DNA from 3 places in the Neptuniibacter sp. 2_MG-2023 genome. Region 1 is predicted to be linked to each of the others. Evidence: predicted binding sites of a transcription regulator. Region 1 holds the regulator's gene; each other region holds the start of a gene.
What was found. The regulator LexA, encoded in region 1, represses DNA repair genes until DNA is damaged. The targets are predictions, from matches to a motif close to TACTGTNTANNTANACAGTA.
Positions count from the first base shown of each region.

Region 2: a site for LexA is predicted at 1,617-1,636, ahead of ruvC (crossover junction endodeoxyribonuclease RuvC). Genes of this name have one in related genera too.
Region 3: a site for LexA is predicted at 1,366-1,385, ahead of uvrD (DNA helicase II). Genes of this name have one in related genera too.

Region 1 covers NZ_JAUOQC010000002.1:186,244-189,445, reverse strand. The annotation lists gene dinG (ATP-dependent DNA helicase DinG) at 1-1,513, opposite strand, end outside; gene lexA (transcriptional repressor LexA) at 1,667-2,272, shown strand; gene Q4486_RS03410 (cell division inhibitor SulA) at 2,275-2,745, shown strand; gene Q4486_RS03405 (hypothetical protein) at 2,781-3,041, opposite strand; gene Q4486_RS03400 (DUF6586 family protein) at 3,047-3,202, opposite strand, start outside.
Region 2 covers NZ_JAUOQC010000018.1:36,928-40,129, reverse strand. The annotation lists gene ruvA (Holliday junction branch migration protein RuvA) at 1-341, opposite strand, end outside; gene Q4486_RS14475 (trimeric intracellular cation channel family protein) at 338-997, opposite strand; gene ruvC (crossover junction endodeoxyribonuclease RuvC) at 1,043-1,561, opposite strand; gene Q4486_RS14465 (YebC/PmpR family DNA-binding transcriptional regulator) at 1,741-2,481, opposite strand; gene aspS (aspartate--tRNA ligase) at 2,607-3,202, opposite strand, start outside.
Region 3 covers NZ_JAUOQC010000006.1:10,958-14,159, forward strand. The annotation lists gene Q4486_RS07395 (DUF2782 domain-containing protein) at 1-234, shown strand, start outside; gene Q4486_RS07400 (homoserine kinase) at 270-1,229, shown strand; gene uvrD (DNA helicase II) at 1,399-3,202, shown strand, end outside.

The DNA.
Region 1 (3,202 bases):
GACTAGGAAATATAGCGCACGGACTATCTACGGGAATACCTAAATCGGCATACAAACGATCAAAACGCCCTAGTGCTGTTAACGTTGCAGAAGTTACAACAGCACCATAACATTGAGACCAGAGATGCTCCTGAAGTGTCGCAGCAGCAGATACTGGGCTGCTACAACACTCCAGATCTAAACCTTCATTACCATCAACACGCAAGACCCAGCGTGCTGTTGGAAGCCCTCCTTTCTCATCAGGGGACGCATAAGACCGAGCTAAACCAAACATAGCCTGCATTCTTGAAAGAAAAACACCCATTTGCGGGTACCATTTTTCAGCAACGGATCTGTCAATATCAGCCAACTCACCATCCATCGCCTCTTTTAATAGATCGACTATCTGCTCTAATTTTAGTACAACACGTTCGGCTGCCGTAGCAAAGTTATGACAAATAAGTTGCAAAGGCTCAGGAATAACCCCTTGGGCAAACCGATAACGGTCACTTGTCCCCTGAAGTTTATCCATTAATAACTGCTGCAACAGCAATTGCCACTCCTCAAGTGAACGCTCCATATCAGAGAAGGGGTTAGCCATTTTTTCTACATAGCCCTGCAATACTACATGCGCTGATGTGTCATTTAGCAGCTTATTTAATGAACGAGTAACTTTCGCCAACCAGCGCTGACTAGACTTTACACGTAATCTATAGGAAAAATGACCTGTAGTTTTAGTACCAAGATGGTGACCTTCATCAAAAATATAGATCGTATCTTCCGGAGCGGAAAGAATCGCACCACCACCAAGAGAGAGATCCGCTAACACTAAATCATGGTTTGCAACAATCAGATCCCAGCGGTCAAGCTCTTGTCGGGCTTTAAAAAAAGGACAAATTGAAAAATTACTGCACCGCCGATTAGTACACTGCATGTGATCACTGGTGGATAATCGCCAAATAGGATCAGCCACAGTATTTTTTAATCCATCACGATCGCCATCCCACTCTCCAGAGGCATATAAACTCAGCAACTCCTGAACTTGAGCAATATCTGACTGATCAATTTTCTGCGCGACTTCATCTTCATACAACGCGATCTGCCCTAACTCATTTTGCTGTTCTAGTACTTTTTCAGCATTAGAAATACAAAAATAACGACCCCGACCTTTTGCTAAACCGTAAGTAAGACTAACACCCGCCTCCGTCACTAATTGAGGCAGATCTTTCATAATTAACTGTTCTTGCAAGGCTACGGTGGCTGTAGACACAACAACCTTTTTCTTTCGCTGCTGGGCAATGGGAACCGCAGCAAGAAGATAGGCCAAAGTTTTACCCGTGCCCGTTCCTGCCTCAGTCACACTGATATGAGCTCCCCCATTACGCTCCCCCTCACTATTCTGAGAAATAGAGGCCAGCGTACGCGCAATCTCAGCAATCATCATTTTTTGGCCATAACGAGATTGCAAGCCACGGTTACTTAAAAACGTACTATAGGCCTGCTGTATCGACTGTTTAAGTTGCTTATCTAACAAAAGAAGTACCGAGCTCAGGATTGAATGTCTAAGGACAATTCTAACAGCTCACTAGGGATAAAAACAAAAAACACTGTATAAAAAAACATAAGTTTCTTTACAAACACAAAATACTGTATAAAAATACACGTACTGTATAAACAAACAGACAATATTATGAAACTAACTAAACGACAAACTGAAGTTCTAGAATGCATTAAACGCCATATCGGCGAAACGGGTTATCCACCTACCCGTGCTGATATTGCCAAAGATTTAGGCTTTCGATCCGCTAATGCGGCGGAAGAACATATGAAAGCCTTAGCTAAAAAAGGGGCGATTGAAATTATCCCTGGAACCTCAAGAGGCATCAGAGTTCCTGAACTCGAAGCAGACTTAGGTATTCCTATTATAGGCCAAGTGGCGGCGGGTTCTCCCATATTAGCCGAAGAACATGTAGAAGATCACTGCACAATTTCTTCAAACTTTTTCCAACCCAAAGCAGATTATCTGCTTCGAGTAAAAGGTGAAAGTATGAGAAACATTGGAATTATGGATGGCGACCTACTCGCTGTACACCAATGTAATACAGCAAAAGATGGCGAAATTGTCGTTGCAAGAATTGAAGATGAAGTCACGGTTAAGCGTTTTAAGAAAGAGGGAAATATCGTCTATCTTATCGCTGAAAATGAAGAATTTGAACCGATTGTCATTGACTTGAAAGAGCAAGATATCGCGATTGAAGGCTTAAGCGTTGGTGTAATTCGCAGAGGTAACTAAAAATGATGGCACTTCCAGTAAGTACTAAGGCTCCACTTGTTCTTCTAAAAAACAAAGTATCAGCTAAAGTTACATCCCTTCCGGTAACCCCTTCTACAAAATCGGAGTTAGCTGGCAGTGTTACAGAGATTGTAGTGCAAAATAACAACTTCTCTAACATCCCTATGCTCATGCCTCTACTGGCACAACTGAGTCAAGATGATAGATGGTTTGTCTGGATTGCACCCCCTGTACTTTTACCTAAACAGCTTCTAGCTGACGCGGGCATAGATCTAAACAAAGTAATTCTGTTAAACCCAGATAACAAGCACAGCACCTTCGCTTTAGCTAAACAAGCCTTAAGCACAGGCACAAGCCACTCCGTCATTTCATGGCCTGGTTACCTGTCAGAAAGGGAGCTAAATGAGCTAGAAAATGCGGCAAAGCAAGGGCAAAGCCACGGAATAGTTATACGTCGCAGGCAGCATAGCTAAGGCCCTGATAGATAAGAGGGCTTTTGCAATCCAGTTTAATGAATAATAGGTTCTGGCTCTGACTCAGGCTCGGCATTATTATCCAAGTCAAAACCTGATTCGGCAACCATCTGAATACCTGCGGTTAACATGACCCGCGCTACGTCAAGATAGTGCCCATTTAACTTATCTTTCAACTCAGATGAGAAGTTGACCTTAATCATTGGCTCTGCATCACTATCTGCATTCCGTATGGCTAATTCACCATTTTCAAGCTCTATTATTTCTAATACCATTTCCGACGCTATACCTGACACTTACTTTACCACTCCTGCATTCCTTCTCTCAGAGAATCAACTAACTGAGACAAAGCATTAAACCAACCTTCATACTCGACTATAATCGCCTTATCTTCCGCATGATCAGGATTAACCTGCAACACATGGATTTCTGACAAGCTTTTAGTATCGCTAGTAGC
Region 2 (3,202 bases), on a different contig from region 1:
GGCAATTTTACTAACGACGCGGTATCACCATCATTTACACAACGTACAAATTCGGCAGTAGAAATGCCCGATAAGATTGTGATCGCCAGTTTGGGCCCGACACCATTAGCTTTAATTAAAGTGCGAAAAAGCGTGCGTTCTTCCCGTTCATAAAAACCATAGAGCAACTGCGCATCTTCACGGGTCACAAAGTGAGTAAACAAAATTAGCTGCGAACCACATTCAGGTAAACGATAAAAAGTATTCATTGAGGCTTCGACCTCGTAACCCACTCCATTCACATCAATAACGAGTTGTGGAGGGCGTTTCTCTATTAACTCACCTTTTAATCGACCTATCACTGATCCTGCCCCTTTTTCATATCTTCCAACTTATGTCCTGCGACAATAAATTCTGGCAATTTCAAGTTCGCAAAAATGGTAGCCATGCGAACAACAAATACTATCGACATGGCTATAAGTACCAATAACTGCTCTTCTACCACCTCATAAAACGCAATATAGAATATCGCACCGACAATAGAGCAGGTCGCATAAAGCTCGCCGTCACGCTGAAGTATTAACGGAATTTGACCTGTGAGAATGTCACGAATCATACCTCCGGCACAACCCGTTATTACCCCCATCATAACAGCGATAATCGGTGAAAATTCTAATGCTAAGGCTTTTTCAGCACCAAGAACTGTAAAGAGCGCTAACCCCATCGCATCAAGTATTAACAATAATCTTCTTGGGTATTGCATATAGCGACACACGACAAAAGCAACAACCGCAGAAATAATCGCTACCCAAAGATAAGTCGTATCAGCAATCCAAACAACCGGGTGAATATCCAATGTGATATCACGAATAGTTCCGCCACCAATTGAGGTCACAATAGCTAACACTACCACCCCTAAAATATCTAAACGCTTCCCTTGGGCTGCTAAAGCTCCCGCAGTGGCGAAAACCGCAACACCCAGAAGGTCGGCAATATAGATAAAATATTCGTAACTCATGATTAAACTCTTATAAGTAACAATGCTGCCTAAGCAACTAGAAAATTAACGGCGCCAACTCGCATTTCGCGACGACATACTACCTGCAGTTTTAATCAAACTACTACGTGTATGAGCATGACAAAGAGCAATAGCTAACGCATCAGCGGCATCCGCTTGAGGCGCGCCTGGCAACTTCAGAATTTGAGTCACCATATGCTGGATCTGTGCCTTATCAGCCGAACCTTTGCCCACAACAGATTGCTTAACTTTACGCGCTGCGTATTCATAAACAGGCAGATCTGCATTAGTGCCTGCCACAATAGCCACACCACGCGCCTGACCTAGCTTTAAAGCTGAGTCAGCATTACGTGCCATAAACACCTGCTCAATGGCCATCTCTTGAGGACAATAACGCTCTATGACCTCAGCAACGCCTGTAAAAACCTGCTGCAAGCGTTCTGGCAGCTCATCACCTTTGATGCGTATACAGCCGCTAGCAACATATTCATTTTTATTGCCAACACTATTAATCACACCGTAACCTGTGATGCGCGACCCTGGATCTATTCCTAATATAAGCATCTGTTTAATACATTCTGATTCAAATTGCGGTTCAAAATCACCAACCCCAAAAAAATACTGTTTATTTATACAGCAAAGAATACAGGAGCTAGCCCATTTTAAAAACCCTGAACCCACTAATATTGAGGAATAAAAAAAGCCGAGAGTATAATCCCGGCCATTAGAAAGAGGAAAGAAAATTATTCGTCCATCGATTCTTCAGGGATAATGGCATTGTGATAAACGTTCTGAGAATCATCAAAATCCTCTAGCGCATCGATCAGCTTCAGGACTTTTCGGCCCGCATCTACATCCAACTCAACAGTTGTTGATGGAATCATCGCAATTTCCGCATGAACCGGCTGCAAGCCGGCATCTTCCAAACCTTGCTTTACATCCATGAACTCATGCCAATCGGTGAACACATCTATAGAGTTATCATCATTAGTAACCACATCTTCAGCACCAGCCTCAAGTGCGGCCTCCATTACAACCTCTTCATCCAGATCGTCCCCAAAGGTGATCTGGCCTTTCTTCTCGAATAGGTAAGCAACCGAACCACTTGTACCTAAGTTTCCACCAAACTTATTAAAAGCAGCACGCACCCCAGCAACCGTACGGTTAACGTTATCTGTCATACACTCAACAAGAATTGCCACACCATTTGCGCCGTAACCTTCATAGGTGAGCTCATCGTAATTATCACCTTCTGCGCCCCCTGCTCCACGTAGAATCGCTTTATCGATAGTATCGCGCTTCATATTTGCGCCTAGGCCTTTATCAACCGCCGCACGCAAACGAGGATTATCATCAGGATTACCGCCACCCTCTTTCGCAGCAACCACAAGTTCACGAATCAGCTTAGTAAAAACCTTACCGCGTTTAGCATCTTGTGCCGCCTTACGGTGTTTAATATTTGCAAATTTAGAATGACCAGCCATCACCCTCTCCCTATCTACCGTATGTTTTAAAATAATGATCTATAGATACAAATAAACTGCCCGAAGGCAGTTTATTTTTAATACTAAAAGGCCCTTTTAAGCGCCCTATTACAGCAAAACGAAAACTAAGGCGTTTTACGTAATTTAATGTTTAATTCACGAAGCTGAACAGCGCTAACCTCACCTGGCGCATTGGTCATCGGACAAGATGCACTCTGCGTTTTAGGGAAAGCGATGACTTCACGGATAGAATCCGAACCGGTCATCAACATAATCAAACGGTCTAAACCAAACGCTAAACCACCATGCGGAGGCGCACCAAATTTTAGGGCTGTTAGTAAGAAGCCAAATTTATCTTCAGCTTCTTCGTCAGAAATACCTAGAATCTCAAGTACTTTAGCTTGCATCTCTTGATCATGGATACGGATAGAACCGCCACCCAGTTCACAACCATTAAGCACCATGTCATACGCACGGGATAGTGCCGCTAGCGGATCAGCTTTAAGCTCTTCTGGTGAGCAGCTTGGTGCCGTAAATGGGTGGTGCAGCGCAGTTAAACCGCCATCACTTGTCTCTTCAAACATTGGGAAATCAACAACCCAAAGTGGCGCCCACTCGCGCTGAGACATTTCAAGATCTTCACCTACTTTAATACGTAAAGCGCCTAGTGCTTCAGAAACCACTTTCTCTTGATCAGCACCGAAGAAAACAATATCGCCAT
Region 3 (3,202 bases), on a different contig from region 1:
GCGCAAGCGGAAGTCCCTCCCCTTGTAGATGAGAATGAACCACAGATCACCATTTACAACGACTCGGATAAAACCTACTACGAGTACCGTATAAACGGCGAACTAAAAGAGATTAAAGTGGTTCCAAAACAGGGCAAAGAATATTACTTAGTTCCTGCGCCGGGTGAAGGCAACTTTATCCGCCAAGAAGAATCGCAAATGCTAATCCCTAAATGGGTACTATTCCGCTGGTAATTTCAGTAATCACTAACACAATCTGAGTAACACTTTTGGCTGTTTATACACAATTAGATAAAGATGACCTGAACCAGTTACTAACAGACTTTGATCTGGGTTCACTCGTCAGCTTTAAAGGCATTGAGGGTGGTATTGAAAATACCAACTATTTTATATCTTTAATAAAAGACGGCGCAAAAAGGGAGTATGTACTTACTCTCTTTGAAGAGCTTGACCATGAAGAGCTCCCCTATTTTATTGAACTGTGCCAATGGCTATCTGATAGACATATAGACGTGCCTTTCGCCATACAAGATCGCAACGGAATAGGCCTTAAGCGCCTAAAGAATCGTCCGGCAGCCATCCAACCACGGTTCTATGGCGAACATGTAGGGCAAACAGACCTAACACCTGAGCACTGCGCGGCTATTGGTAAAGTTTTAGGCGAGTTCCACGTTGCGGCCAGAGACTTTTATTTAAAGCGACAGGCACACCGTGGTGTTTTCTGGTGGCGTAGGGAAAGCGAGCTGATTGCACCTAAGTTATCAGTAGAAGATCAAAAACTGCTCAAGGATGAAGTTCTACGCTTCGATCAACTTAGAGAGAACCCAAGTAACATCGAAGTAGGTACAATCCACGGCGATCTTTTCCATGACAATGTGCTCTTTCAGGGAACAGAGGTCAGTGCCGTATTAGATCTATACAACGCAGCTACCGGCTTCCTCTTATTTGATCTGGCAATCGTTGCCAATGATTGGTGTAGCAACCCCGACGGTTCAATTGACCGCCAACGGGAGGAGGCTCTACTCAAGGCTTACAATCAAGCTCGGCCCTTCACTGAAGGGGATAGAGAAGCTTGGGCTATTCTTAGCTGTACGGCCGCTATGCGTTTCTGGCTGTCGCGGCTTATTCCTTGGCTAGATAAAAATAGCGAACAAAAGCTAAAAGATCCGGATGAGTTAAAACGTATTTTGCTATTTAGGCGCCAAAACCCAAGCCAACTGCCTGATTAACATCACTCTAATTAAGCCCCAACCAAGGAGATAAGAAATATCTCAAGGGGCTTATTTTTCCGATCATTTCACCTAATTCTTACCTAACATCACCCCTTAGTTACTATTAAAGTCCATAGCAGCTGTTATAATCCATCACTGATTATTTATACAGTGACTAAGAGCAGCAATGGACGTAACCCATATAATCGATTCGCTAAATGATGCCCAGCGTAGCGCAGTAACGGCTCCCGTACAGAACCTACTGGTACTTGCAGGTGCGGGTTCCGGTAAAACTCGTGTACTGGTCCACCGTATCGCATGGCTTATTCAGATCGAAAAGATGTCACCCTATTCGATTATGGCAGTTACCTTTACCAACAAAGCGGCCAAAGAGATGCGTGGCCGAATAGAGGAGCTGCTCGGCATTAACCCTCAAGGCATGTGGGTTGGCACGTTCCATGGACTAGCCCATCGTTTATTACGTGCTCACTGGCAAGATGCAGGGTTACAAGAAAACTTCCAAATTATGGATAGCGATGACCAGCTTCGTGTCATCAAGCGCCTAGCAAAAGAGATGAACTTGGATGATAAGCGCTGGCCAGCGCGCCAATTCCAGTGGTACATCAACGATAAAAAAGATGAAGGCTTGCGCTCAAAACATATTGAACCGCGTAATGACCCAACCGACCGAAATATGCTTTCCATGTATCAAGCCTATGAAGCCGCTTGTGAACGAGGCGGCATGGTCGATTTTGGCGAGCTTCTACTCCGTTCACTCGAGCTGCTGAGAGATAAAAACCCCGCACTTCTAGCCCATTATCAAGATCGCTTTCGTTACCTCCTTGTAGACGAGTTTCAAGACACTAACAGTATCCAATACGCATGGTTACAGATGCTATGCGGCGGGCAACGTAAACTGATGGCGGTGGGTGATGATGACCAATCCATCTATGGCTGGCGTGGCGCAAAGATAGAAAATATTCAAAACCTTTCTATCCATTTCCCCGGCACAGAAACCATTAAACTTGAACAAAATTATCGCTCGACTGAAACAATTCTACGTGCAGCCAATGAAGTCATCCGTAATAACCAAGGCCGTCTCGGGAAAGAACTCCATACCGATGCAGGTGAAGGCGAAGCTATCTCGCTCTACTCTGCATTTAATGAGCAAGATGAAGCTCGCTTTATCGTCGATCAGATTAGCAAATGGGTTCAAGATGGCAATGTACGTAGAGAATGTGCCATTCTCTATCGCTCTAATGCTCAATCAAGGGTACTTGAAGAAGCACTGATTCGCAGCGGTGTTCCTTATCGTATCTATGGCGGACAACGCTTTTATGAACGCTTAGAGATTAAAAATGCACTCTCTTACCTACGCTTACTTAGCAATAGAGATGATGACACCTCCATGGAGCGTGTTATTAATGTGCCGACCCGCGGTATTGGTACTCGCACAGTAGAGATTATTCGTGAACATGCCCGCAGCCAATCGATCTCTATGTGGCGCGCCTCAAATGAAATTGTAGAGCTGAAACGCTTGCCACCTCGCGCAGCGAATGCCCTACAAACATTTATCGATTTAATCAATCAGATGGCCCAAGATACCGAAGATACCCTGCTCCATGAGCAAGCTGAGCATGTTATCCAGCACGCAGGGCTAATTGAACATCACCAAAAAGAGAAAGGCGAAAAAGCCCAGTCGCGCATCGAAAACTTAGAAGAACTCGTTACCGCTGCCAAACAATTTAACAGTCAGTGGGATGAGTTTTTGGATGAGGAATTTAATTCTCCACTCGCCGCCTTTTTAGATCAGGCAGCCTTAGACTCCGGCGATACCCAAGCTGATGATTTCCAAGATAGTGTCCAGTTAATGACCTTACATTCAGCCAAAGGCTTAGAATTCCCTCAAGTCTTCTTAGCGGGGGTTGAGGAAGGTCTCTTTCCACATAAGATGTCTATCGAGGAACCTGGCCGCCTCGAAGAGGAGCGCC